One region of the Nocardia sp. NPDC058519 genome, then DNA from elsewhere that is predicted to be linked to it. Evidence: riboswitches for the same ligand, from Rfam matches in the RefSeq annotation. Region 1 holds a riboswitch; each other region holds the start of a gene.
What was found. Region 1 has a riboswitch for cobalamin ahead of cobN (cobaltochelatase subunit CobN). Riboswitches for the same ligand answer to the same signal wherever they lie in the genome.
Positions count from the first base shown of each region.

Region 1 (7,202 bases):
CCAATTGGTGATCGCGAACGTGTACCGCAATCTCGGCACCGGCTCCCCGGAGATGGTCGCCGCGGGCACCGACCGATCCACGACTTGACCTTCGACTCACTCGAACCCCGATCATGAACGGGTGCCCGACACCGAGCTGATCACCATCGGAGCTTTTGCCCGCGCCTGCGGCCTGAGCGCCAGTGCCCTGCGCTTCTACGCCGACGCGGGCATCCTCGTCCCCGCCGTCGTCGACGAGGTCACCGGCTACCGCTACTACGCCCCCGAACAGACCGACACCGCCCGCCTGATCCGCCACCTCCGCGCCGTCGACATGCCACTACCGGCCGTCGCCGCGGTCCTCGCCGACCCAGCCGATACGGCGGGCCTCGTAGACGAGCACCTGGCCGCTATGGACCGTCGCTCGGCCGAGATCCGCACCGCCGCGACCGCCGCCCGTGCGGCCCTGCGAGTCGGCCGGGCGTCGCCGAGCAACCCCGACCCGGCAGGCCGGGCGGACACTGGGCACGCTCCGCGCCGAGGCGACGACCCGGCGTCCGACGCCGTGTGGGTGAGCGGACCCGCGCTCGCGGCCGCGGTCGACCAGGTCGCGACCGCCACGCTCACCGATCCGGCCAGGCGGGTACTGGACACGATTCTCTTCGAAGCGGGCGCGCAGGAGTTGACCCTCACCGCAACGGACCGCTACCGACTGGCGACCCGCACGCTGCGCACGACATGCAGGGCCACACTGCCATGGACAGCCACCATCGCGGCCGACGACCTTCGATCGACCGTGTCCTGGCTGCGCCGACAGTATTCCGTGGCTGTCGTCGCGACCGCATCAGGTATCGAATTCGCCACGGCAGCTGTGGTTTCCGGCGGTGCCGTGCGTTCCGCCGCGCGAGGCCGCGGCGAACAGCCCGGCGAAAGGGATCTCGAAGCGTTCTCGGGCCGCGTCGACGGCGATGTCAGCCACGGAGCGTCGGGCGTCGGGCTCGGCGCGAACGGCGATCCTGCCCGCCGCCACTGCCGCCGTTCGGCCGAGGATTTTCCGAACTATCGAGAAATGCTGGCGGCGCTGCCCCCGGTCAGTACAAGAGTCGTGCTCGCCCGTGCGGATCTGCTCCACGCGCTGGAAAACGCCGGTTCATCCACGGTGGCACTGCACGTGTACCCACCGAACACGGTGTCCATCACAGCCGACGGCACCACCGCACGGCCCGCCGCTGCGGACAGACCTGCGAACGCCGAGCCTGCCACGCACGAGGCCGATCACCTCTGCGTCACTCGACGATCCCTTGCCGCCGAGATCACCGGCCCCTCGATGGCCATCCACTTCGCCGTCACCACCCTCTACCCGGCCATCGCAGGCGCGGTCGGTGCCGACGTGATGCTCGACCTCATCGCTGCGGACATGCCCGTCCTGGTCCGTTCCGCCGATGACGGCGACTCGTCGACCCTCGCCATGCCGTGCAAACCCGAACCCACCGAGGAGACCTCACGATGACCGCCGTCGACCCGATCATGACCCGAATCACCCAGGGCGTCAACGACTTCCGAATCGGCGACCCCGATCACGCCCGCACCGCCCTGCTCGAAGTCTGGGCCGACATCGGTCCCGCCGGTGACCCGCTGCACCGCTGCACCCTGGCCCACTACTTGGCCGACACCTACGACGACCCGGCCGAAGCCCTCGTCTGGGATGTCCGAGCCCTCGACGCCGCCGACGCCCTCACCGACACCCGCCTGAACAGCTACCACGCGGGGATCCAGGTGGTCGGCTTCTACCCCTCCCTGCACCTGAACCTCGCCGACAACTTCCGCCGCCTCGGTGCTTTCCCCGCCGCGACCCACCACGTCGAAGCAGCCCGCGAACGCCTCGACATACTCCCGGACGACGACTACGGCGCGCTCATCCGCGGCGCCGTCACCGAGGTCGCCGCTGCGATCGCCGCCGGTGACACCACCCGCCGACCCACCCACTGACACCGACCGCCGCCACCTCTGCGCAGCGCAACCCAAGGATCAAGATCATCAGGCCGCGGCGTAGAGAGGCTCTCGAATGATGCTCGCGCCATTGCCTGATGATCGATTGTCCAGCCGCGGGGAGCGGGCTGGAAAGTTGCGGGCGGGACGGGCCCAGTAGCATCGTCTTGCTCGGCGGGCGACGAGGAAACCGGTGGAAATCCGGTGCGGTCGCGCCACTGTGAACAGCCAGACCCTCTCCGGCGAGCACCGCAAACCCCGATGGGCGCGTAACCCGAGGAAGGTCTCACCCTGTGATCCTGCTGCTGTCCACCTCCGACACCGATCTGCTGAGCGCTCGCGCGAGCGGCGCCGAGTACCGCTGGGGCAATCCCGCCCGGCTGCTGGTGGAGGATCTGCCGGGTCTGCTCGACGGCGCCGACCTGGTGATCGTGCGGATCCTCGGCGGCAAGCGCGCGTGGGAAGAGGGCCTCGACGCGATTCGGGCGAGCGGGGTGCCGATGGTGGCGCTCGGCGGCGAGATCGCGCCCGACGCCGAGCTGATGGAATACTCGACGGTGCCGGTCGGCGTCGCGGCCGACGCGCACAACTACCTCGCCGCGGGCGGGGCCGAGAACCTGCTCCAGCTGCACAATTTCCTGTCCGACACGGTGTTGCTGACGGGCCACGGATTCGAACCACCCGCGCAACTGCCCACCTGGGGCGAGCTCGATCGGTCCCCGCGAATCCTCGAACCGCACGCCCCGACCGTCGCCGTCGTCTACTACCGCGCCCAGCACCTCGCGGGCAACACCGCCTACGTCGAGGCACTGTGCAAGGCGATCGAGGCCAAGGGTGCACGTCCGCTCCCGGTCTACGCCGCCTCGCTGCGCACCGCCGAAGCCGAACTCCTCACCCTGCTCGGCCGTGCCGACGCCCTCGTGGTGACCGTCCTCGCGGCGGGTGGCAGCAAGCCCGCGACCGCGTCGGCCGGTGGGGACGACGAAGCGTGGGATGTGGCCGCGCTCGCCGCCCTCGATGTGCCGATCCTGCAGGGCCTGTGCCTGACCAGTGGTCGCGCGCAGTGGGAAGCCAACGACGACGGCCTCTCGCCGCTCGATGTGGCGACGCAGGTCGCGGTGCCTGAATTCGACGGCCGCATCATCACGGTGCCGTTCTCCTTCAAGGAATTCGACGCCGACGGGCTGTCGGCGTATGTCCCCGATCCCGAACGCTGCGCCCGCGTGGCGGGCATCGCCGTGCGCCACGCCCGCCTGCGCCACATCCCGGCCGCCGACAAGCGGATCGCGATCATGCTGTCGGCCTATCCGACCAAGCACGCCCGCATCGGCAATGCCGTCGGCCTCGATACGCCGGCGAGTGCGATCCGCCTGCTCACCGAATTGCGCACCGCCGGTTACGATCTCGGCGATATCGATGAGATCCCCGGCCTGGTGGAACGCGACGGTGACGCGCTGATCCACGCGCTGATCGCCGCAGGCGGCCAGGATCCGGAGTGGTTGAGCGCCGAACAGCTGGAGGGCAACCCGATCCGCATCGGCGCCGCCACCTACACCCGCTGGTTCGAGTCCCTGCCCGCGGACCTGCGCGAGGCCGTCGTCGAGGCATGGGGGCCGCCGCCAGGCGAACTCTACGTCGACCGGTCGGCCGATCCCAAGGGTGAGATCGTCATCGCCGCACTGCGTTTCGGCAATGTGGTGCTGATGGTGCAGCCGCCTCGCGGGTTCGGCGAGAACCCCGTCGCCATCTACCACGACCCCGATCTGCCGCCCAGCCACCACTATCTCGCCGCCTACCGCTGGTTGTCCGCGCCCGACGGTTTCGGCGCCGACGCGATGGTGCACCTGGGCAAGCACGGCAACCTGGAGTGGCTGCCGGGCAAGACCCTCGGTATGTCGGCTTCCTGCGGCACCGACGCGGCGCTGGGCGACCTGCCGCTGATCTACCCGTTCCTGGTCAACGATCCGGGCGAGGGCACCCAGGCCAAGCGTCGCGCCCACGCCACCCTCGTCGACCACCTGATCCCGCCGATGGCGCGCGCCGAAACCTACGGCGACATCTCTCGTTTGGAGCAGCTGCTCGACGAGCACGCCAATATCTCCGCCCTCGACCCGGCCAAACTGCCCGCCATCCGCCAGCAGATCTGGACCCTGATGCGCGCGGCCAAGATGGACCACGACCTCGGCCTCGCCGAACGCCCCGAAGAAGATGTCTTCGACGACATGCTCCTGCACGTCGACGGCTGGCTGTGCGAGATCAAGGACGTCCAGATCCGCGACGGCCTGCACATTCTCGGGCAGGCGCCTGAGGGCGACATGGAACTCGACCTGGTGCTGGCCATGCTGCGTGCCCGTCAGCTGTGGGGCGGCGAACAGAACGTGCCCGGCCTGCGAGAAGCGTTGGGCCTGAGCGAAGCCGGTGACGAATCCCGCGAACGCGTCGACGTGGTGGAAGCCCGCGCCCGTGAACTCCTCGGCGCATTGCAGGCGACGGACTGGTCGGCGGACGCGGTCGACACGCTCGTGAACGACTTCGCCACCGCGATTCTCGCCGGGGGAGAGGCCGACCGCACGGTCTCGGCGGACGAGACCACCCGCCTCGACGCGGTGCGGACCGTCCTGCGGTTCGCCGCGACCGAGGTCGTGCCCCGCCTGCGCGAAACCCGCATCGAGATCGCCCGCGTCCTGCACGCCCTCAACGGCGGTTTCATTCCCGCGGGCCCCAGCGGATCCCCCCTGCGCGGTCTGATCAACGTGCTGCCCACCGGCCGCAATTTCTACTCCGTCGACCCCAAGGCCGTCCCCTCGCGGCTGGCCTGGGAGACCGGTCAGGCGATGGCGGAATCGCTGCTCGCCCGGTACCTGGCCGATCACGGCGAGTACCCGAAGTCGGTCGGGCTGTCGGTGTGGGGTACGTCGGCGATGCGCACCTCCGGCGACGACATCGCGGAAGTCTTCGCGCTGCTGGGTGTTCGGCCGGTGTGGGACGAGGCCAGCCGCCGCGTCACCTCGCTCGAGGTCATCTCCCTGGACGAACTGGCCCGTCCCCGCATCGACGTGACCGTCCGCATCTCCGGCTTCTTCCGTGACGCCTTCCCGCACGTCCTGGCTCTCCTGGACGACGCGGTCCGCCTGGTCGCCGATCTGGACGAGCCCGCGGAATCGAATTACGTTCGCGCGCACAGTCAGTCGGACCTGGCCGAACACGGCGATGCCCGCCGCGCCACCACCCGCATCTTCGGCTCCAAGCCCGGCACCTATGGCGCCGGCCTCCTGCAGCTCATCGACTCCAAGAGCTGGCGCACCGACGACGACCTCGCGCAGGTCTACACCACCTGGGGTGGCTACGCCTACGGTCGCGACCTCGACGGCGCCCCCGCCGCCGACGATATGCGCACCGCCTACAAGCGCATCGCAGTCGCCGCCAAGAACACCGACACCCGCGAACACGACATCGCCGACTCCGACGACTACTTCCAGTACCACGGCGGCATGGTCGCGACCGTCCGCGCGCTGACCGGCAAGAACCCCGAGGCCTACATCGGCGATTCCACCCGCCCCGATGCTGTGCGCACCCGCACGCTGTCGGAGGAGACCGCGCGGGTCTTCCGTGCCCGCGTGGTGAACCCGCGCTGGCTCGAGGCGATGCGCCGCCACGGGTACAAGGGCGCGTTCGAGATGGCGGCCACCGTCGACTACCTGTTCGGTTATGACGCGACCACCAATGTCGTCGCCGACTGGATGTACGAGAAGCTTTCGGAGAGTTACGTTTTCGACGATGTGAACCGCAAGTTCATGGAGCAGTCCAACCCATGGGCGCTGCACGGCATCGCCGAACGGCTCCTGGAAGCGGCCGAGCGCAAGCTGTGGGAGCACCCTGAGCAGGAGACGCTGGACAAGCTGCGCCAGGTCTACCTGGAAACCGAGGGTGAGCTGGAGTGACTCGACTTGCCGCAAAACTGCAACACGTTCTAGTGTGAGGAATGGTGTGCCGTCGCGATCCCGCCCGGCACACGCAGCGAAAGGGTCACGATGAGTATCTCCCTGGGTTACTTCACGCATGCGGACGGCGTCTTCACGCCGATGCGGTACTCGCTGAGCCTGTGGTCGCCCAGCACGCTGTCCGGTCCGCCGGTGTGCGGGTTGATGGCGCGCGAAGTGGAAGCGGGCTATTGCGCAGACGGGTTCAGCCCGGCGCGTTTGACCGTCGACCTGCACCGTCCGGTTCCCGCCGTGCCGCTGACGGTCGCCAGCGAGCTGGTGCGTGACGGCAAACGGGTCCGTTCGGTGGCGATAGTCGTGCGCGCCGACAGCGAGATCGTCGCCCGTGGCAGCGCGCTGCTGCTCAAGCGTTCGACCCAACCGCCGGGCGATGTCTGGCGCCCCGATCGGGATCGTCCGCTGCCGCCGCCTAATGTGCTGGCCACCATCGACGAGGCGATGCACCTGTTCGGCAGTGACGGGCAGGGCTGGTCGGCGAATATGACCGAACACCAGAACGACACGCGCAAACGTAAGTGGATGCGCAATATCCCGGTCGTCGCGGGGGAGCGGTCGTCCCCGTTCTGCTACGCCGCGATGACCGGCGAGCAGACCAGTCTGGTCACCAACTGGGGCACCGAGGGAATCGGTTTCATCAATACCGATGTGTCGATCACGTTCTCGCGCATGCCCGTCGGCGACGACATGGGTATCGAGGCGGAGAGTCACCTCAGCGACGACGGGATCGCGGCGGGTGCCGCGGTGCTCTACGACGAGCAGGGTGCGTTCGGCATCTGCACGACCACCGCCTTGGCCAACGAACGCAGGCAGATCCGCGGCGACGTCATCGACGAGCTGTCGGAGTCGTTCGCGGCGGACGCGCTCAGGTAGCCCGTAAGTCCGGTGAATGCCGGCACCGGCGAACTACGCGGAAATCAGTGTCACGATGAGTTCGTCGGCGATCGACTCCGCCTTCACCATGCCCGTGCCCAGGTAGAGGGTGGCCGCGCGGGGGCGTCCGTCGGCCAGTGGCACCACCGAGACCGCGTCGACACGGCGGCCCGCGAGCTCGTCGTAGGGTGCCTCGTCGGTGACGTCGAAAGCGGTGTACTTGCCGGAGTTGGCGACGTACTCGATATTCACCGGGTCGACCAGTGGCTCGAACGGGTCCCGCCACGGCGCCCCGCCGATGCGCAGTTCCGCACCGTCGACACCGGCGTCGAAGAGCAGGGTCGAACCGTTGTGGAAGGTGAA
Region 1 is NZ_JBHXNK010000025.1:75,875-83,076, forward strand. It holds gene ACFWPK_RS25285 (hypothetical protein) at 1-88, shown strand, start outside; gene ACFWPK_RS25290 (MerR family transcriptional regulator) at 122-1,489, shown strand; gene ACFWPK_RS25295 (hypothetical protein) at 1,486-1,968, shown strand; cobalamin riboswitch at 2,100-2,227, shown strand; gene cobN (cobaltochelatase subunit CobN) at 2,262-5,909, shown strand; gene ACFWPK_RS25305 (acyl-CoA thioesterase domain-containing protein) at 6,000-6,839, shown strand; gene ACFWPK_RS25310 (hypothetical protein) at 6,873-7,202, opposite strand, start outside.

Region 2 (7,202 bases), on a different contig from region 1:
GACCCCGGCCACGGCCAGGTAGATGGCGAGCCGGGGTAGCAAACCCGTTGCGGTGGCCCCGAATTCGTCGCCACCACGGACGGCGCGCAACAGTCCCTCGGCAACGCCGGCGGCGAGCGCGGTGATGAGCCCGCCGAACGCGACATGCACGGCGCGCGGACGACTGGTGGAAACAAGAAAGGCAGTGCCGGTCATGACACCGACACTGCCGTTCTCCACTGCTCGCGAGGATCACCCTGCGGTAGGAACCTTGTCCACTACCGCAGTGCTACGCCGCGAAGCGAATTCCGTGAGCGCGGCGAACGCCAGCCCCAAACTCACCCACAGCGTGGTGGTTTCGGCCAGCGAGGCCACCCGGAAATTCCACAGCAGGGTGGCGGGGAAGTCGTCGGCCACCTCGTTCACGCCGGGCAGCAGCACGTAGCCGACCGTGGTGACCACGACGAACGCGCCGACCCCGGCGATGAGCCGCAACGTGTCCGACGCGGCGAGCGCGCGGTAGGCCGCGACGGCTGCCGCGACGGCCAGCAGGCCGAGGACGACGGCCGCGACCCACAGCCAGGTGCGTTCGTTGATGGTTTCCGGATCGCCGACCGCGGGCGGATTGGCCGGATACTTGAAGAACGGCACCGCGACGATCGCCGCCCACGCGAGAACCGCTGAGGTCAGTGACAACTGGGGCCCGGACAATGTGGTGAACCTGCGCGCCACATTCACCGCCGACGCGAACAACGCGCCGAACGCCATCCCGGCCAAGCCGAGCGCGAGGAACTGGCCCGCCTTCTGGCCCGACCGGCTGACCAGCGGCTCTTCCTCGTCGCCGTGGGAATGGCCCTGCGGTTCCGCGGCTTCGTGGCCGTGTTCGGCCGGAGCGGCCGCGGCTTCTTCGATGGCGATCGCGGCGTCCACCTGGGGCTCGCCGACGAAGTAGCCCACTGTCGCGGCCAGCAGGCCGGCGATCAGGCCGGCCAGCAGGCCGCGCAACAGCAGGGTCTTGAGTGATCCGATCAGTGGCACGGAACACCCAGCAGGTGACGTCCGTCGTGCATCAGCTCGTGCAGGAACATCCCGCTACGCGAGACGGCCCCCTGGTCGAAACCGACCAGGTACAGGGCGAGCAGTGCAAGCAGGACGACGCCGACCGTGACGAGCACGGTTGCCAGGGTGTCGAGGCCGGTAGACCGGCTGGGTGAATGCGCGATAGCCATTCGAGTCCTCCTCTAGGGATACGCGTCCCACGGTTGAAGTGTGGCGCGAAGGTGCCGGTGTCTGGCTCTCCGGCACCGGGGACCCGGTACTTGGATACAGTGGCGCGACCGCTCCGGATTCACACCGGATTACCGCGCACCCTCGCGGATGTTCCCTCGAACTGTGACAGCCGCGAGCCACCCACGTCAATACGCGCAACCGCATGTCCAGCGGAAACGCCGCTGTCAGGCCTTCGCGGGCACTTCGAGAACGACCTCGAACTCGAGCAGCGAGGCACCCGTCGACACCGGCTTGGGACGCTCGCCGTCGCCACCGTTTCCGGCGTGCGCCGCGCGGGCCGGACCGTCACGCCACGCGGCGAACGATTCCTCCGAATCCCATTGCGTCACCACGAAATACCGGTTGTCGCCGGCGACCGGGCGCAGCAACTGGAAGCCGAGGAAACCGGGGGAGTTCTCCACCGCGCCCGCGCGCGCGGCGAACCGCTTCTCCAACTCGGGGCCCGCGCCCTCGGGAACTTCGATCGCATTGATCTTCACAACAGCCATGGAGCCGACAATACGACCGCTCGGGAAACATCCCGCTCTGGGGCACAATCGGCAGGGTGTTGAACGACGAAGGTGGGTCCGGCGTCCCGATCCTGCTGTTGCACGGGTTGATGGGCAGTGCGCGGACCTGGGCCGACCAGGTGCCGTGGTTGCGCGGATACGGGCACATCTACGCCGTCGATGCGGCCGGGCACGGTCGGCCGACCCCCGCCGAGCTCACGACGGAGGCGTTCGTGGCCGACCTGGCCGAGCGCACCGCCGCGATCACCGAACCGATGGTGATCGTCGGGCATTCGATGGGCGCGATCCACGGTTGGGTCTTCGCGGCGACCTATCCCGAGCGGGTGCGCGCGATCGTCGTCGAGGACATCGCCCCCGATTTCACCGGCCGCACCGCCGCCCACTGGGCCGAGCTGATCCACTCCTGGCCGCAACCGTTCGCCGACGAGCAGGCGGTGCTCGACTACTTCGGCCCGGTCGCGGGCACCTACTTCCTGCGCGCGTTCACCGCGGCGCCGGACGGCTACCGACTGCACGGCGAGGTGGACACCTTCCGCGCGATCTCCGAAGAGTGGGGCACGCGCGACTTCTGGACCGAGTGGAAGTCGCTGCGGGTGCCCGCGCTGCTCATCGAAGGCGAGCACACCATCACGCCGCCGGGCCAGATGCTGACGATGGCCGAGGTGGTTTCCGATGCGGAGTACGTGCGCATCGAAGGGGCCGGGCATCTGGTGCACGACGAACAACCCGAGGCCTACCGCGAACACGTCGGCCGGTTCCTGCGACGCGTCACGAGGTGAGCCGGTCGGCGTCCTGCTACCCGGCGGTGCTTCCTTCGCCCGCGAGCGCGAACAGCCCGTCATCGGTCTGCTCGATCAGCCCGTCGACCAGCAACGAATCCAGCGCCCGCGCGCGCTGACCCGGATCCCGGGTCCATGCCAGGTCGAGGCGGATCCGCTCGACCGGGCCTGACGCGTCGCGCAGCACATCGAGCAGCCGCCCACGGGCCTGACGATCGGTGCCCTCGTACTTCTGCACCTTGCGTGCCACTTCGGCGGCGGGTTTGCCCGCCGCGACCCAGGCACAGGTCGGCAGCGGGCAGCCTGCGCAGTCTGGATTGCGGGCAGTGCAGACCAAAGCGCCCAGTTCCATCAGGGCCGCCGAGAAGGTCGCGGCTCGCGGCACCGGGATCGGCAGCAGGGCTTCGGTCTCGGCGAGATCGCGCGCGGACGGGTTGCCCGGCTCCCGGCCGTGCACCGCACGCGCGACAACGCGCCGAACATTGGTGTCCACCACGGGAACTCGCTGGCCGTAGGCGAAACAGGCCACCGCGCGGGCGGTATAGGCGCCGATTCCCGGCAGGCTCAGCAGCACGTCGACATCGGCGGGGACCACATCACCGTGCTCGGCCGACAACACCCGCGCGCACTCGTGCAACCGCAACGCCCGCCGCGGATACCCCAACTTGCCCCACGCCCGCAGCACCTCCGCTTGCGACGACGCCGCCATCGCCGACGGCACCGGCCAGCGCGCCACCCATTCGCGCCAGATCGGCTCCACCCGCACCACGGGCGTCTGCTGCAGCATGATCTCGCTCATCAGGATGTGCCATGCGGTCGCCTCCGGCTCGCGCCACGGCAGTGCCCGCGCCGTGTCGCCGAACCAGCTGAGCAGGGATTCCGCGTCGATACTCACCGTTCTCGTTTTCTCTCGGCCAGGCGCTCTTTGCCGACGCGTAACGTGGCGGACTCGCTGGTAACCGAGGGCATGTGCACAATGGTCGGTATGCCTGGTTCGAATCCGATAAGTGCCTGGAAGTCGTTGCGTGAAGGCAATGAGCGCTTCGTCAATGACACTCTGCAGCATCCTAGCCAGGGTGCCGCCGACCGAGCCAAACTCGTCAAAGGCCAAAACCCCCACGCGATCCTGTTCGGCTGCGGTGATTCCCGCGTCGCCGCCGAACTGATCTTCGACCAGGGGCTCGGCGACATGTTCGTGGTGCGCACAGCGGGCCACGTCGTGGACAGTTCGGTGCTCGGCTCGATCGAATACGGCGTCGAGGTGCTCAATGTGCCCCTGATCGTCGTGCTCGGTCACGACAGCTGCGGTGCCGTGAAGGCCACCATCGACGCGCTCGACGGCGGCGAGGTGCCCGGTGGGTTCATTCGCAGCGTGGTCGAGCGGGTGACGCCGTCGATCCTGCTCGGACGCCGCGAAGGACTCAACACGGTCGACGACCTAGAGGCGCGCCACGTGGAGGAGACCAGCAAGCTGCTCATGCAGCGTTCGATGATCATCGCCCAGCGTGTTGCCGCTGGTCAGCTGGCTATCGCGAGCGTCACCTACCAGCTCGAAGACGGTCGCGCGCAGCTGCGGCGCACCGTCGGCAATATCGGCGAGATGGCCTGAACCGCCGACACGCCGAGGTCATCGAGCGCGCCCCTGCGCGCTGCGCTTACCGTTGAGGCGTGCTGGAACCGAATGGACCGCTGTCACCGGAGATCTACTGGCGCCGCCGTGCACTCGCGATCGGCGTCATCATCGTCGCGCTCGCGATCGTGATCTGGCTCGTCACCATGGTCGCGCGCGGCGGGGATTCGGGTGGGGCCGATAACGCGGCCGCGAGTACCACCACGTCGGCGGAGTCGAGCGCGTCCGAGACGAGCTCGACTCCGACTAGCGCGTCGAGTACACCCAGCAGCGGGTCTGCCCCGCCGACCACGACAGCGAGTGCCGCCGCCCAGCCGGCGGCACAGCCGTGCCCGGATCAGTCGCTGGCGCTGAAGGTGACAGTCGGCCAGCCGACCTACCGAGTCGGCGACCAGCCCGCGTTCGGCACCGTGATCACCAACATCTCGTCGGCGGCCTGCTCGCGCGACCTCGGGGCGGGTCCACAGTTCCTCGTCTACACCCTCGACGGGCAGCGCAGGCTCTGGGCGAGCAACGACTGCAACCAGGACGACCCGGCGGAACTGAAGACGCTCAAGGCCGGTGAACAACTCTCGTACAAGGGCACCTGGTTCGGCACCACCTCGCAGCCGCAGTGCGCGGGCGACCGCCTGCAGGTGCCGGCGGGCGCGTACATGGTCGTCGCCCAGCTCGGTGCCGTTCGCAGCGCCGCGGAGCCCTTCAACCTCGCCTCTTGATGCCGCGTTCCCGCACGTCGGTGGCATTGTGCGGGTGCGCCATAGGTCACATGTTCAAGATGGGTTGATTTGCAGTGTTCGCAGGATCGGCCACGCCGTCAATGGACATTGCCGGGGTAATAGATGATCGGCGCCGAATCGGGCGGTTGCCGGAGTTATTCCACGGCCACCATCTCGCGGGGTGCGCGGGATTTGCGGAGTTCTGCCAATCGAAGGGCCGAGCGCAGATCCCCGACCTCGTGGATACGCATCGTCCCGGTCTTGGTTTTCTCCGAACCGGGGGGAACGAGAGCGGTGGTGAACCCCAAACGCTCGGCTTCGGCCAGGCGCCTGCCGAGCCCGGTGACCTTGCGGACCTCACCCGCCAAACCGACCTCGCCGAGAATCACCCAGCCCGCGGGCAGCGCGATATCGGCCTCGGCGGACGCGATGGCCAACGCGATGGCCAGATCGGCCGTCGGCTCCAGCAAGCGCATGCCGCCGACGGTCGCCGCGTACACATCGTGCTTGCCGAGGAAGACCCGTCCTCGGCTCTGTAGCACCGCGAGCACCATGGCGACGCGGTTGTAGTCCAGCCCGCTCACGGCCCGGCGCGGCTGCGGAATCTCGGTCTTGACGGTCAGCCCCTGCACCTCGGCCACCAGCGGCCGTTTGCCGTCCATCGCGACGGTCACCGCGGTTCCTGGGACGGTGTCGGTGCGGTGGTGCAGGAACAGCCCGGACGGATCGTCGACGCAGGCGATGCCGTCGTCGTGCAGTTCGAAGCAGCCCACCTCGTCGGCGCTACCGAAGCGGTTCTTGATGCCGCGAACCATCCGCAGCGACGAGTTCTTGTCACCCTCGAACTGCAGCACCACGTCCACCAGGTGCTCGAGCGTGCGCGGGCCCGCCACATTCCCGTCCTTGGTGACGTGGCCGACCAGCAGCACCGCGATCCCGGTCGCCTTGGCCAGCGAGGTCAGCGCAGCGGTGACCGCGCGCACCTGGGTGACACCGCCGATCACACCGTCCACCTCCGGCGCCAGCATGGTCTGCACCGAGTCCACCACCAGCAGCGACGGCCGCACCTGCTCCACATGCCCGAGCACGATCGACAGATCCGATTCGGCCGCAAGGTACACCCGGTCGTGCACCGCGCCGGTCCGATCGGCCCGCAACCGCACCTGTCCGGCCGATTCCTCGGCGGTGACGTACAGCGCGGTCTCCTCGCGCGCCGCCGCCCACCGGAACGCGACCTCGAGCAGCAGCGTCGACTTGCCGACACCCGGCTCACCCGACAGCAGGACCACCGACCCAGGCACCACACCGCCCCCGAGTACCCGATCGAGCTCGCTCACCCCCGTCGACCGCGCCTGCGTGACCTTGGCGTCGATCTGCGACAGCGGTGCCGCCGCTGTACTGGGCAGCATCGCCCGGCGCCCAGGGGCCGCCGTGGACGCCGAAACGGCCACCTCGTTCACTGTTCCCCAGGCGCCACAATCGGGGCACTTACCCACCCATTTGGACACCTCGTGCGTGCACGCGGAGCACCGGAAGACTGCTTTGGTCTTGGCCACAGGCGCACCCTACGGAGCAGGACCGACACAAAGAGAACCGACACAAAGAGAAGAGCCGCCGCGAAGTTCGCGACGGCTCTTGCGCACTGCTGGTCTCAGTGACCGCCGCCCGCACCCTCGGGCGCGGGGCCGGACTTCTCGTTCTCGATGCGCGCGACCGCGGCGGCGTCGACCGGGACGGCCACCTGCACGGTGCCCGCGTCCTTGAAGTTGAAGGTGACGTTGTAGGTCAGGCCGGGCACGATGTCCTTGGACAGGCCGGTGATCTCGATCGTGGCCGGGTTCTTCACCGGATCGATCGACGGGGTGTCCTGGCCGGCTGCGGCAGTTGTCGGCGCGGCAGTTGTCGGCGCGGCCGTGGTGGTCGGCGCCGCCGTGGTGGTGCCGTGGTGATCGTCGGCCGCGGCGGGCTTGGTCTCGCCCGTGCCGACGACCACGGTCTGCTGGGGCTTCAGCACGAACTTGGCGTCGCCGCCCGGCCCGGTGATCTTGACCTGGCCCAGGTCGGTGCTGACGCTGGTCAGCTCGTCGGTGACGGTCTCGCTGGTGTTGATGATCGACAGCGCGATCACCGCCTTGCCGCCCTTGTCGTGCTCGGCGGTGGCCTCGGGGTACACGATGTGCACGTTGCGCAGGGCGATGTCGCCGACATTGGCGTGGTTGCCGTTGATGGCGGCGGCCTGCGACGAGGTCTGGGTGATCTGGCCGGCACTGCAGCCGGTCAGGGCGATACCCGCGGCAGC
Region 2 is NZ_JBHXNK010000020.1:4,799-12,000, reverse strand. It holds gene ACFWPK_RS21610 (hypothetical protein) at 1-195, opposite strand, end outside; gene ACFWPK_RS21605 (CbtA family protein) at 232-1,017, opposite strand; gene ACFWPK_RS21600 (CbtB-domain containing protein) at 1,008-1,208, opposite strand; cobalamin riboswitch at 1,243-1,395, opposite strand; gene ACFWPK_RS21595 (antibiotic biosynthesis monooxygenase family protein) at 1,434-1,757, opposite strand; gene ACFWPK_RS21590 (alpha/beta fold hydrolase) at 1,814-2,557, shown strand; gene ACFWPK_RS21585 (A/G-specific adenine glycosylase) at 2,574-3,452, opposite strand; gene ACFWPK_RS21580 (carbonic anhydrase) at 3,543-4,166, shown strand; gene ACFWPK_RS21575 (hypothetical protein) at 4,226-4,903, shown strand; gene radA (DNA repair protein RadA) at 5,059-6,459, opposite strand; gene ACFWPK_RS21565 (hypothetical protein) at 6,555-7,202, opposite strand, start outside.
Region 2: it holds a riboswitch for cobalamin, as region 1 does, so the genes downstream of both, ACFWPK_RS21600 (CbtB-domain containing protein) here and cobN (cobaltochelatase subunit CobN) in region 1, are expected to answer to the same signal.

Region 3 (7,202 bases), on a different contig from region 1:
GAGTAGACGCATCACCGCATCGCTGATCGTCGCGCGTCGAGAACTGTGATCCACCCGCTTCGGCATCAGCCCATCTTTTCACAATGCACTTGTATTGCTGTGCGTCACCTCTTTACAATGCGAGTGTATTGAAAAGGAGGGTCCCATGCGCCCGATCACCCAGCTCGCACGGTCTTTCGTTCGTCTCGAAGTCGACATATGGGTGAGCCTGGCGCGGGTAGCCGCCCGCCGCCCCGACACCGGCTGCGGCACGCCGATTCGGTACGCGGGTGCGGTGTCGGCGGTCATCTGGGCGTTCATCGTGGTCAGTGCCGTGGAGATCCCGGCGGTTCACCTGCTGATTCCGTGGCCCGCGGCGCGGATTGTCGCGCTGGCGCTAGGGGTCTGGGGATTGTTGTGGATGGTGGGGATGCTGGCCGCGCACCACATGTATCCACACGTGCTCACCGGCGACCTGCTACGCGTGCGCTACCTGCGCCGCGTCGCCCTCGACATCGCGCTCGCCGACATCCGGGCCGTCCGCCACGATCTGCGGGCCTACGACGGCGCGAAATCGTTGCAGCTCACCGGAACAGGCGACGAGACACTCGCCGTGATCATCGGCAGCTCGACGAACATCCGCGTCATCCTGACCGAACCCCAGACCTTCCACACTCCACAGGGCGACTTCACGGTGAGCACCGTCGCGTTCTGGGCCGACGACCCGCAGGCCGCGGTCGCGAAGATCCGCGCGGCGATGCTGGATCGAGCAGTCTGAAGGTTCACGCCTGGTCGGGCAGCGGTGCGTCGACGCGACGGACGACTTCGATCCTGTCGATGATGTCGCGGTTGAATTCGCCGAGGTCTGCCACGGGATCCGGTATTCGAGGATCGCGCGGCCACCAGCTTGCCGCACGCGCTGCTACTCGGCCCCATCGGCCGTGGGTCGAGTCGGCTAAGGTGATCGAGAAAACCGCGGTGGGAGCCAGGAAGTCGGTGTGAATCCGACACGGTCCCGCCACTGTGACCGGGGCGCGGGCCCCAACGACGACCACGGCCGAAGGGCTGGAAGGTCGGGGCCCGCGCCGATCCGGGAGTCAGGAGACTGACCTGCCGCGGACACCACCAGGGGCGCGGACCCCGAGGCGGTCATTCATCCGCGTCGTCCGGTACCGGCGAGCGGTCTGCGACTCGTGTGCCCACGAGGCACCCGCGGCGAATGCTGTTCTCGTGTCCGGTCTCCGCCGCGAGAGGAACGACCATGCCGGACACGAGATCCACCGGTGTTGTAATCACCCGCCGACGTTGGCTGACGGGCATGCTCGCCGCCGCCGCGCTGCCCGCGGTCGCGGCCTGCGGACGGGGGGATGCGGCGAATGCCGGTGCCGGACCGACGGTGACCGACCTGACAGGCCGGACCGTCGTGCTGCCCGGACCGGTACGGCGCGTCGTCACGATCCCGATGCCCGCAGCCTCGATGATGATCGCGGTGGCAGGCCGCCCCGATGTGCTGGCGGGCATGAACGCCGCATCGGCGAGCGCCATCCGCACCGGATTCCTCGGCGAGGTCTATCCGCAATTGCTGTCGGTCCGCACCGATGTGGCAGGCGCGGAGTTCGCGCCCAATGTGGAGAGCGTCCTGGCCGCCGAGCCCGATGTGGTGATCCAGTGGGGTGATCGCGGGGCCGGCATTCTCGACCCGCTCACCAACGCGGGCCTCACGGTGGTCTCGCTCACCTACGGCACGCAGGACGATCTAGAGGGTGCCGTCACGCTCTACGGCGAACTGCTCGGTGCTCAGGAGCGATCCAAGCGGATCGTCGACGGTATGCGCGCGCGGCGTACCCGGCTGACCGAACGCAGACCGACGGGCACGTCACCTTCGGTGCTGTACATGTTCGGCGATGCGGATGGTTTTCCAGTGGCAGGCGCCGGCTCGTACAACCATTTCGTCACCGAATTGGTCGGTGCCAGGAACCCGGCGGGCGCGATCGCCCAGCAGCGCGCCACCATCGGCATCGAACAACTGCTGGCCTGGGACCCTGACATCATCTTGCTGGGCAACTTCGGCCCGGCGCTGCCCGCCGATCTCTACGGCAACCCGGCGCTGGCTAGCTTGCGCGCGGTCCGGGAGCGCCGCGTCTACAAGGTGCCGCTCGGCGGCTACCGGTGGGACCCGCCGAGCCAGGAATCGCCGCTGATGTGGGAGTGGCTCGCCGGACTGGTGCGCCGCACCGGTGCGCCCGGTCTGCGTTCGGGGGTAGTGCGCGACTACGAATTCCTGTACGGCACCGCACCGAGCGCCGCGCAGCTGGACACCATCTTGCAGGTACGTGCCAACGCTGGATCGTCGGACTATGCGGATTTCGGTCGCTGAACCAGCGCGTTCCGGACTTCCGCGCCGCCGAGCTATGCGGACCCGCCGCCGCGCCGCCGCGATCGGGCTGCCCATCGCGGTGATCGCCATCGCGATCCTCGCCCTCGGCGTCGGCCGGTACTCGGTCGGCACCGGCGATGTGACCCGGATTCTGCTCGGTCAGGTGCTGCCGTTGGACCCGACCTGGTCGCAAGCCCAGGAAGCGGCTGTGCTGCGGGTCCGGCTGCCGCGGGTGGTGCTGTCGATGCTGATCGGTGCGGGTCTGGCGGTCTGCGGGGTGGTACTGCAGGCGGTGTTCGGCAATCCGATCGTGAGTTCGCAGATCATCGGCGTCTCCTCGGGTGCGTCGTTCGGCGGTGCGCTCGCGATCGTGCTCGGGCTCGGTTCGGCGGCACTGGTACTCGGCGCGTTCGGGTTCGGTCTGCTGGCGCTGGTCGCGGTATTCCTGACCAGCCGCACGCGCGGGCCCGCGCCACCGCTGACGATCGTGCTGTCCGGAATCGTGGTCGGCGCGTTCTTCTCCGCGCTGGTCTCCCTGCTGACCTACCTCGCCGACCCCTACGGTGAATTGCAGTCCATCGTGTTCTGGCTGCTCGGCAGTCTCGCCACCGCGACCTACGGCAAGGTGGCGATCGCGGCCGTGCCCGTCCTGCTCGGTGGCGCGTTGATCTATGCCCTGCGATGGCGGATCAATCTGCTCTCCCTCGGCGACAACGACGCGGCCACCCTCGGCGTGCACCCCGCCCGGTTGCGCTGGACGTTGCTGGTCGCGGTGGCCGCCATCGTGGCGGGCGCGGTCGCGGTGAGCGGGGTCATCGGGTGGGTGGGGCTGGTCGTCCCGCATCTGGCGCGGTTGTGGGTCGGCCCTGACCATCGGGTGCTGATCCCGGTGAGTATCGCTCTCGGAGCCGCCTATCTGACGGTGATCGACACGGTCACCCGCAATCTCGGGGCCGCCGAGATACCGCTGGGAGTGCTGACGGCTCTCATCGGCGCGCCGGTCTTCCTGGTCCTGCTACAACGCAGCCGTCGACGGATGTGGTCCGATGACTGAGGGCGCGGACCTGATGCTCGACGGACTCGGATTCACCCACGATCGACAGGGGGAGTGGCTGTTCCGTGCGGTCGACTGTCGCTGCCGGGCTGGCGAGGTCCTCGCGGTCCTCGGACCGAACGGCCGGGGCAAGTCGACGCTGTTGCAGTGTGTCACGGGCCTGACCGCACCCACGGAGGGGCGCGTGCGCGCGGATGGTCCGATCGGGTTCGTCCCGCAGAGCCATCGATCCACGTTCGCCTACTCCGTGTTCGACATGGTGCTGATGGGCCGGGCGCGCCACCTGCGCGTGCTGGCCGTGCCGGGGCGCCGTGATCGCGAGATCGCGCTGGCGGCGCTGGATCGCGTCGGCCTCGCCGAGCTCGCCGACCGTGACTATCCCGGTCTCAGCGGCGGGGAACGCCAGCTCGTGCTCATCGCGCGGATGATCGCCGCGCAGAGCGCGATCTGCGTCCTCGACGAACCCGCGTCCGCCCTCGATCTGCACAATCAGGGGCGGATTCTGCGGTTGCTGCGCGAGCTGGCCGATGAGGGCCGTGCGGTGGTGCTGACCACCCACCATCCCGATCACGCGATGGAGATCGCCGATACCGCGATGCTGATGTTCGGCGGCACCGACGTCAGGACCGGCCCGGTCGCCGAGCTGCTCACCGGCGAGACGGTCAGCGCGCTCTACGACGTGCGGGCGCATTCGCTGATGCTCGACACCGGCCCGGATACCGCGCCGCGCCGGGTGATCGTCACCAGATACGACCGGCCGAACCACACCACCGAAACCGCTGAGAGGGCCTGATCCGTGCCATCCGAACTCGAACTCGCCTGCACTGTCCGACCATGGGCGCAGTTCACCTTGCCGCGAGCGCTGGCCGGGATTCGGGCGGCCGGATACACCGCGGTGGCACTGCCGGTGCACGGGGTGACCGAGGTGATCACCCCGGACACCTCGCCCGCGGCAGCGGCCGAGATCGGCGCGGTGATCGCCGACCACGGGCTCCGGGTGGTGATGCTCGCGCACGCCGCCGATCTTGACCGCGGTGACACGAACGCGCAGGTGACGCTGCGACGACAGCTCGATCATTGTGCGCGCCTCGGCGTCTCGACCCTGGTCGATATGGGGTGCGCCGAACCCGCGCACGCGGATCGCTATCTCCGCATGATGGCCGCCGCCGCGCCGTATGCCGAAGCACACGGCGTGACCATCGCCGTCAAACCGCACGGCGGGCTCACCCGGACCGCCGCCGACACCAGGGCGGTGGTCGAGCGGGTCGGTCATCGAGCGTTCCTGATCTGCTGGGATCCGGGCAATCTGGTGCACTACGGCGGCGAACCACCCGAGCGAGGACTCGCCGAGGCGGCGCCCTACATCCACGCAGTCGGGGTGCGTGACCATCCCGCGCGCCGCTCGCACCGGGCCGTCACCGGCGCCATGCCGCCGCCGATCACACCGGGCGACGGCATCGTCGACTTCGCCGAACTGTTCCGCGTGCTGGCAGCGCACGGTTTCACCGGACCGAGCGCTGTCGAGAGCGTGACCAAGCTGGGCACGCCGGACGAACTCGACACCGAGGCACGGCGGGCCCGCCTCAACGTCATCGACGCGATGGCGGGCCGCACGCCGAGCCGCCCGCAGCCCGAACCCGTTGTGCCAGGACGTGACTCATGCTCGCTCGTGGCCCGCTCGGTTGACGAGGATCCGATCGGCACCGCCCGCTCGTTCGACCGCTTCCTCATGCTCGAGCTGCCATTGCCATGGCCGCCGGGCATGGGCACGCCGGTCTGGGAGACCGACCGGGTGCCCGCGCCGCTGCGCGCTGCCCTGCGGTCCGCGACCCGTTGGGTGCAGGAGCGCGGACTCACCATGAAAACCTTTGCCGCGGCGCCCGACCCGGAGTACTCCGCGCCTGGATTGATGCGCGTCATCCGATTCGACCGGCGCCCCGGTGCGGCGGCAGCCCTGGAACGCATCGAACACCACCTGCCCGTCGACCGGGCGCCCGCACTGATCGCCGCGATGTTCGACGACGATCAGGACCAGCTTGCCGACTTCGCCCGCTACCGCGTCCACGACGAGCACCGCGATCTCGTCGTCTGCACCCATGCCTCGGTGGACTCCTGCTGCGGAACCCGCGGCTACCCCTTCTACGAGCACCTGCGCCGCCACCCGGCCGGCATCGGCAACGTCAGGGTATGGCGAATCAGCAGCTTCGGCGGCCACCGCTTCGCGCCAACCCTGGTCGATTTCCCCGAGGGCCGATACTGGGGAAATCTGGACCAGCACCAGATCTCGTGCCTCGTCGACCGCACCGGCCATCCCGCCGACTTGATGAGCTCCTATCGTGGCTGGTCGGCGCTGCGTGACCCGCACGAGCAGGTGATCGAGCGAGAGCTCCTACGCGAGTACGGCTGGGACTGGATCACACATGAGCTCAGCCTCGAGCCCCGCACCGGCACCCAGTACCGCGCCACCGCACACGATGTTTTGTCGGGCAGTACGCACCGGCATCTCGTCGAGGTACGCTCGCTAGGCACGCGCCCGATCCTCGTGGGCTGCGACCGAACTGCAGGGGAGCGACCGCACTACACCGCCACTCTCATCGCAGCGGGGCGGTAGGCGACCGACGGGGCGAAGCGGCGCGGTTCGCGGACCCCGACATGGCGGGTGGTGTCACCCAGTGGAAACTGACAGGCTCGGCGGTGTCGGAGTATTGACGCCGGGGTGGAGTCGAACCGGATGGGCACCGCCAATTCCTTTGCGGTGTTGACAGATTTGGCCGCCGTGTAGGTGTAGACCCCGAACACCGTGTCGGCGGGTGCTGTGGGGTGCCTTCACCGTGAGGGTGGCCGTGAAACTGCCGTCATCCGCGAGTGGAACCCATTGCTTACGCACGGTCCGATGGAAATCGAGAGGCACTCGGGGAATCTGGTCCAGTGCGCCTTCGCTGAGCACACACTGTGCTACCGCCCAATGAACCGAGCAGGACGACCGTGGTATCGCCCCCGGAGCCGACCTGACCGCGCAGAACGCATAAGGGCATCCTAACTCGTGTGGGAAATCCATCTCGCCGGGGAGTTGTCCGGGTGGGAACCTCCGCATGGACGCCGAGTCGGGCCGGAGGTCGCCGGTCGTCGGACCGAGCGGTCGAACCGTTCACGCGTGGTCGGGCAGCGGTGCGTCGTCAGGGAAGCGGCGGACGACCTCGATCGCGCCGACGATGTTGCGGTTGAATTCGTCGAGATCCTCTGCGGGGATCCAGTATTCGAGGATGTCGCGGCCGCCGGCCTGCTGCACGTCGTAGCGGTCGAGGTGGTCGGATCGGACGTCGAAACGGGTGACGTATCCCGCGCCGGAGGCGGGCACATTCCAATCGCGGGCGATCAGTACCGCGTAGGCCTCGTTGAGGACCGGGTAGAAGATCGGCTGGTCGGGTAGCCGCGGTGGCCAAGTGCGCCAACCGGATTCGGCGAGAAGCGCGAGTTCCTTGGGGCCGGTCGGCCGCCAGAGGGTGGTTGTGCGTGGTGCGGTTGTCATCGTCACTCCTTCGTGAGTAACGCACCGTATCCGAGTAGCCCGGTGGGGGCCAGACGTTATTCGGGTGCCGAGAAGGATTCGAGGCCGGTGACGCGGAGTAGGTCGGTGGCGGTGGCGCTGGGGGTGTGGGGCGTCACGGAGTAGATGATGACGGTTTGGTCGGTGTCGGGGACGTGCATGGCGTCGCAGTCGAGGGTGAGGGCGCCGAGGTCGGGGTGGGCGATCGTTTTGGTGAGGCTGTGCATGACGCTGGAGCGGCCTGC
Region 3 is NZ_JBHXNK010000010.1:183,385-190,586, forward strand. It holds gene ACFWPK_RS14705 (TetR/AcrR family transcriptional regulator) at 1-66, opposite strand, end outside; gene ACFWPK_RS14710 (hypothetical protein) at 146-757, shown strand; cobalamin riboswitch at 921-1,108, shown strand; gene ACFWPK_RS14715 (ABC transporter substrate-binding protein) at 1,241-2,356, shown strand; gene ACFWPK_RS14720 (FecCD family ABC transporter permease) at 2,337-3,410, shown strand; gene ACFWPK_RS14725 (ABC transporter ATP-binding protein) at 3,403-4,203, shown strand; gene ACFWPK_RS14730 (TIM barrel protein) at 4,207-6,021, shown strand; gene ACFWPK_RS14735 (ADP-ribosylation/crystallin J1) at 6,559-6,939, opposite strand; gene ACFWPK_RS14740 (helix-turn-helix transcriptional regulator) at 6,996-7,202, opposite strand, start outside.
Region 3: it holds a riboswitch for cobalamin, as region 1 does, so the genes downstream of both, ACFWPK_RS14715 (ABC transporter substrate-binding protein) here and cobN (cobaltochelatase subunit CobN) in region 1, are expected to answer to the same signal.

Region 4 (7,202 bases), on a different contig from region 1:
TGGCCGGGTCCTCGGTGGTGATGCGGCACTGCAGCGCGGCGCCACGGATCTGCACCGTCTCCTGACTCAGGCCCAGGTCCGCGAGGCTCTCACCGGCAGCGATCCGTAGCTGCGACTGCACCAGGTCGACATCGGTGATCTCCTCGGTGACCGTGTGCTCCACCTGGATACGCGGGTTCATCTCGATGAACACGTGGTTGCCGCGCTCGTCGAGCAGGAACTCCACAGTGCCCGCGTTGATGTAGCCGATCTGGCGGGCGAACGCCACCGCGTCGGCGCAGATCCGCTCGCGCAGTTCAGGAGACAGATTCGGGGCGGGCGCGAGCTCGATCACCTTCTGATGACGACGCTGCAGCGAACAATCCCGCTCGAACAAATGCATCATATTGCCGTGCTGATCAGCCAGGATCTGCACCTCGATGTGGCGCGGGTTCACCACCGCCTGCTCGAGGAACACCGTCGGATCACCGAACGCCGACTCCGCCTCACGCGACGCCGCCTCGATCGACTCACGCAACTGCTCGGGCGTAGCGACCCGGCGCATGCCACGACCACCACCACCGGCGACAGCCTTGACGAAGATCGGATATTCGAGTTCGGCCGAGGCGGTGAGCAATTCGTCGATATCGGCCGAGGGCTCGCTGGACTTCAGCGTCGGCAGCCCGGCCGCCTTGGCCGCGGCGATCGCCGTGGCCTTGTTGCCCGCCATCTCGAGGATCTTGGCGGTGGGTCCGATGAAGGTGATGCCCGCGGCGGCACAGGCCGCGGCGAGGTCGGGGTTCTCCGACAGGAATCCGTAGCCGGGGTAGATCGCGTCGGCGCCGGCGGCCACCGCGGCGTCGATGATCGCCTCGATCGACAGATACGCCCGAACCGGGTGACCCTCTTCACCGATCTGATATGACTCGGCCGCCTTCAGGCGATGGACGGAATTGCGATCCTCGTACGGGAACACCGCGACCGTTCCGATGCCGAGTTCGTAGGCCGCGCGGAAGGCACGGATAGCGATCTCACCACGATTTGCGACCAAGACTTTCGAGAACATTGGCCTACGGTACCCGGCCGCGAGCCGGGGCCGGACACGCAAGGTGGCTTCGCAGCATTCTTCACACCGCACACCCGCCTACCTGCGAAGTTGCGTTCATCAGGCCGTCACATCTCACCGCGAGGAGCGGTCAGCGGTGCGCGTGGACAATGTGGGCGCAACCGCAGGTCACGGCACTGTTCGCCACCGGGCGGTGCCCCGGGCCCCCGTTGAGGGCCTATGCTGGGGGCGCAGCTGGTTCGCCTGCGCGGTGGAAGAGTCGGAGCCCCGACCTCCCGCGTAGGCGTCGAAACCCGGGTGCGGATCATGTTCCGCACCGGGTGAGAGGGAACCCGGTGAGAATCCGGGACTGTCCCGCAGCGGTGAGCAGGAACGACCGCCGTCATCAGCACTGGGCATCATGCCTGGGAAGCGACGGCCAGTAGGTCGGTCGATCACACGACCGGTGCCCGCGAGTCCGAAGACCTGCCGACTGTGCCGGATACGCCGTATCCGGCGGCCACCGCCTCGTGGATCGGGCGCGCGGACCACCGATGCCGACCCGTCGTACCGTTCGCGACATGGTCCGGCCGGGTGGCGTGTGCCCGCGAAAAGGCGACGGCTCTCCCTGCACGACACTGGAGAATCTCCGTGACTGTTTCACACACACCGTTCACCGCAACGGTTCTCGGCCTTCCGCGAGTGGGCCCGAACCGGGAACTCAAGCGCGCCACCGAGTCCTACTGGGCCGGCCGTGCCGATGCCGCGCACCTGCACGCGGTCGGCCGTCAGCTTCGTCGCGCCCAGCTCACCGAACTGGCCGCGGCGGGACTGGATTCGGTGCCGGTGGGCACCTTCTCCTACTACGACCAGATGCTCGATGCCGCTGAACTGCTCGGCGCACTGCCGCCGCGGGTGGCCGGGATCGCCGACCCGCTCGACCGCTATTTCGCGGCCGCGCGTGGCACCGACACGGTCGCTCCGCTGGAGATGACCAAGTGGTTCGACACCAACTACCACTACCTGGTGCCCGAAATCGACGCGGCCACCACCTTTTCGCTGCATCCCGGCAAGCTGCTGACCGAACTCGACGAGGCGATCGAACTCGGTGTCCCCGCACGTCCGGTGGTGATCGGTCCGATCACCTTCCTGAAGCTGGCCAAGGCCGCCGACGGCGCCGCGCTGGAGCGGCTGCCCGAACTGCTGCCGCTGTACCTCGACCTGCTGGCCCAGCTGGCGGATGCGGGCGCGCAATGGGTGCAGATCGATGAACCGGTGCTGGTCACCGACCTGACCGAGGCGGAGATCGCCCTGGTCGGCCAGACCTACAGCGCGCTGTCTGCCGCGCAGAACCGGCCCGCGATCCTGGTCGCCACCTACTTCGGGCACCCCGACGCCGCTCTGGCGGCGCTGGCCGAGACCGCGATCGAGGGTGTCGCGCTCGATTTCACCGCGGGCTCCGATATCTCGGCGGTCGCGGCGCTGCCCGCCCTTGCTCGCAAACTGCTGGTGGCGGGCGTGGTCGACGGCCGCAATATCTGGCGCGCCGACCTCGACGCTGCCCTCGGCACCCTGGGCACCCTGCTCGGCAGCGCCGACGCGGTGGCGGTGTCGAGTTCGTGCTCGCTGCTGCACGTGCCGTATTCGCTGACCCCCGAGACCGGCCTGGACGAGCGGCTGCGCTCGTGGCTGGCCTTCGGCACCGAGAAGGTCGCCGAGGTACGAATCCTTGCCACCGCCCTCACCGCGGGTGTCGACACCGTCGCCGGCGAACTGGCCGCGGCCCGCGCCGCCGCCGAATCCCGCCGGACCGACCCGCGCCTGCACAACGACCAGGTCCGGAGCCGATTGGCCGCGCTCGACGAGAACGACCTGACCCGCTCCCCCGCCGACGAGCGTCGCGCCCTGCAGCGCGATCACCTCGACCTGCCGGTGCTGCCGACCACCACCATCGGCTCCTACCCGCAGACCTCGACCATCCGGCTGGCCCGCGCCGCGCTGCGCAAGGGCGAGATCGACCAGGCCGAGTACGTGCGGCGGATGCGGGCCGAGATCGCCGACGTGATCACCCTGCAGGAAAAGCTCGGGCTCGACGTGCTGGTGCACGGCGAACCCGAACGCAACGACATGGTGCAGTACTTCGCCGAACTGCTCGACGGTTTCGCCGTCACCGAGGCGGGCTGGGTGCAGTCCTACGGCACTCGCTGCGTGCGCCCGCCGATCCTGTTCGGCGACGTCACTCGCCCCGAGGCGATGACGCTGTCCTGGATCGGGTACGCCCAGTCGTTGACCACCAAGCCGGTCAAGGGCATGCTCACCGGCCCGGTGACCATCCTGGCGTGGTCGTTCGTCCGCGACGACCAGCCGCTGGGTGACTCGGCCCGCCAGGTCGCGCTCGCCATCCGGGACGAGACCGTCGACCTGGAAGCCCAGGGCGCGCGGATCATCCAGGTCGACGAACCCGCCCTGCGCGAGCTGCTGCCGCTGCGTGCCGCCGAACAGCCCGCGTACCTGCAGTGGTCAGTGGATTCGTTCCGCCTGGCCACCGCGGGCGTCGCCGACACCACCCAGGTGCACACCCACCTGTGCTACTCGGAGTTCGGCGAGGTCATCTCGGCGATCGCGGGGCTGGACGCCGATGTCACCTCGATCGAGGCGGCGCGCTCGCACATGGAGGTCCTCGACGATCTGAACGCGGCCGGTTTCGCGCTCGGCGTCGGGCCTGGCGTCTACGACATCCACTCGCCGCGGGTGCCGTCGGTCGAGGAGATCACCGTCTCCCTGTCCGCCGCGCTGAAAGCGGTTCCGGCCGAACGACTCTGGGTGAACCCGGACTGCGGTCTGAAGACGCGCGGACCGGTGGAGGTCGAGGCGTCGCTGCGGAATCTGGTGACGGCCGCCGCGGCACTGCGCTGACCTAGCGGATCCGAGCATGAAGACCACTGCCCCGGACGGAGATTCCGTCCGGGGCAGTGTGGTCGGCCCGGCCTGCTCCTTCGCATGTTACGCACGGGTAGCCACGGGTAAAATCCCTTGCAGGACTGGACTTCTCCCGAGTCATTCGCCACTTTCAGCAAACATTGCGAACAGGTCGCGTTAAGATCTGCGGCGTGCGGAAGATGTACGCGGGGGCCAGGCTACGAAGGCTGCGCGAAGAACGGCGGATGACCCAGGCAGCGCTCGCGAAATCGCTGGACCTCTCACCCAGCTATCTCAATCAGCTCGAACGTGATCAGCGTCCACTGACCATTCCCGTGCTGCTGAAACTCAACTCGACCTTCGACCTCGACGTGCAGTTCTTCGCCGCCGACTCCGATGCGCGGCTGGTCTCGGACCTGCACGAGGTGCTGGTGGAGGCCGCGGGCGGCGGCGATACCGCACCGATCACCGAGGTCGAGGAACTGGCCACCAGGCTGCCCGAGGTGGCGCGCATCGTGATCGCGATGCACCGGCGGCTGCGCGCGGCGACCGACCAGCTCGACCTGCTGTCCTCGCGCGTCGACACGCCCGCCGGCGCCCCGGGCACACCCATGCCGTACGAGGATGTGCGCGACTTCTTCTACGACCATCGCAACCACATCTCGACCCTCGACCACGCCGCCGAGCAGCTGTTCGAGGAATCCGGTCTGAGCATCGGCTCGCTGGATCGTCAGCTGGCCAGGATCGCCGAGGAACGCGCGGGCGTCACGGTGCTGGTGCGCGGCGACGGCGCCGACCCGGCCATCCCGAAACGGCACTACGACCCCGACACGCGAACCCTCACCCTGGCCAGGCGGCTGCGTCCCGGGCAGCGCGCCTTCCAGATCGCGACCACTCTCGGCCTGCTGCTCTACGGCCGCGAGATCGACAACGTGCTCGCCGAGTCCCGGGCGCTCACCGGCGAATCCCGCACGCTGGCCAGAGTCGGGCTGGCCAACTACTTCGCCGGTGCGCTGATCCTGCCCTACGGGCGGTTCCTGCGCTCGGCCGAGGAACTGCGCTACGACGCCGACCTGCTCGCGCTGCGTTTCGAGGTCGGTTTCGAGACGGTCTGCCACCGGCTCAGCACCCTGCAGCGGCAGGGTCAGCGCGGTGTGCCGTTCTTCCTGGTACGCACCGACCGGGCGGGCAATATCTCGAAACGGCAGTCCGCCACCGCGTTCCACTTCTCCCGAGTGGGCGGCAGTTGCCCGCTGTGGGTCACCCACGAGGCGTTCGCGCATCCCGGCCGCATTCTCACCCAGATCTCGGAGATGCCCGACGGGCGACGGTACCTGTGGATCGCTCGCACCACGCCCGCGGCCGCGCAGGGGTTCGGGACGGCGTCGAAGAACTTCGTCATCGGGCTCGGCTGCGATATCGAATACGCCGACCGGCTGGTGTACTCGCAGGGGCTGCAGCTGGACGATCCGCAGGTGGCGGTGCCGATCGGGGCCGGGTGCAAGGTGTGCGAGCGGCCCGGGTGCCCACAGCGCGCGTTCCCGCAGATCGGGCGCCCCCTGGCCGTGACCGAACACACCAGCACCGACCTGCCGTACCCGCGCCTACCGCGCTGACGGGTCGCGTGGCCGGTCAGGACTTGGCGAGGTATTCGATGCGTTCGCCGTCGACAGCGGCGTGCATCATGCCCGCCAGGCCCGGGTGGTTCACCAGACCCGGGTCCTCGGCGACGACCTGCCTGGCGAGTTCCTGTGCGGCGGTGATCACCTCGAGGTCGTCGAGCAGCGAGAGCAGACGCAGCGACCGCGCGGTACCGGACTGCGCCGAGCCGAGGACATCACCTTCGCGACGCTGCCGCAGGTCGAGCACCGACAGTTCGAAGCCGTCGGTGGTCGCCGCCACCGCTTCGAGCCGCGCCATCGCCGTCCCGCCGGGCGCGGCATCGGTGACCAGCAGGCACAGGCCGGGATGCTTGCCGCGGCCGATGCGCCCGCGCAACTGGTGCAGCTGACTCACGCCGAATCGATCGGCGTCGACGATCACCATCACGGTCGCGTTCGGCACGTCGACACCGACCTCGACGACGGTGGTGCAGACCAGGACGTCGATCGCGCCGTCGTTGAATTGGCGCATCACGTGGTCTTTTTCGTCGGACGGCAGCCTGCCGTGCAGCAGGCCCACGCGCACACCGGCGAGCGGACCGGCGCTCAGCGTCTCGTACATCTCGACGGCGGCCGCGGTGGTCGGGCCTTCCTTCTCCGCCTTCTTACCCTTCGCCGGTGGCGCGTCGGGATCCTCGCCGATGCGCGAGCACACCACATAGGCCTGCCTGCCCTGGCCGACCTCCTCGACGATGCGTTCCCAGGCGCGATCCACCCAGCCCGGATGCAGTTTGCGCGGCACGACTTTCGAGACGATCGGCGAGCGGCCCTTGGGCAGCTGGGTGAGCGTGGAGGTCTCGAGGTCGCCGAGGGTGGTCATCGCGATGGTGCGCGGGATCGGCGTCGCGGTCATCACCAGCAGGTGCGGGCTGATGCCGTCTTTCGCCTTGGCGCGCAACGCATCTCGCTGCTCGACACCGAAGCGGTGCTGTTCGTCGACCACCACGAGGCCGAGGTCGTAGAACTCGACCGCGTCCTGGATGAGCGCGTGGGTGCCGATGACGATGCCCGCCTCACCGGTCATCGCGTCCAGCAGCGCCGACTTCTTCGCCGCCGTCGACATCGATCCGGTGAGCAGGACGACCTTGGTCGACTTCTCGGCGGCACCGAGTTCGCCCGCGTTGCCGAGGTCACCCAGCATGGCGCGCAGCGACCGATAGTGCTGCGCGGCCAGGACTTCGGTCGGTGCGAGCAGCGCGCACTGACGGCCCGAGTCCACTACTTGCAGCATGGCGTTCAGCGCCACGATCGTTTTGCCCGAGCCCACCTCGCCCTGCAGCAGCCGGTGCATCGGACGGGTGCGCGACAGGTCTTGCGAGATCTCCTCGAGTACCTGCTGCTGACCTTCGGTGAGCTCGAAGGGCAACCGTTCGTCGAAGGTGGCGGCGATACCGTCGGCCGATGGCGGACAGGCCGGGGCGGTGCGGCCCTCCACCTCGTGGCGGCGTTCGGCCAGCACGAGTTGCAGTGCGAGGGCCTCGTCGAAACGAAGTCTGTCCCTGGCCTTTTCGATATCCAGCTTGTGCTCGGGCAGGTGGATCAGGCGCAGCGCTTCCGAGAGCGGGAGGAATTTCCGTTCCTCGCGCAGGTCGGCGGGC
Region 4 is NZ_JBHXNK010000001.1:198,307-205,508, forward strand. It holds gene ACFWPK_RS00945 (pyruvate carboxylase) at 1-1,045, opposite strand, end outside; cobalamin riboswitch at 1,336-1,533, shown strand; gene metE (5-methyltetrahydropteroyltriglutamate--homocysteine S-methyltransferase) at 1,676-3,940, shown strand; gene ACFWPK_RS00955 (short-chain fatty acyl-CoA regulator family protein) at 4,135-5,559, shown strand; gene recG (ATP-dependent DNA helicase RecG) at 5,576-7,202, opposite strand, start outside.
Region 4: it holds a riboswitch for cobalamin, as region 1 does, so the genes downstream of both, metE (5-methyltetrahydropteroyltriglutamate--homocysteine S-methyltransferase) here and cobN (cobaltochelatase subunit CobN) in region 1, are expected to answer to the same signal.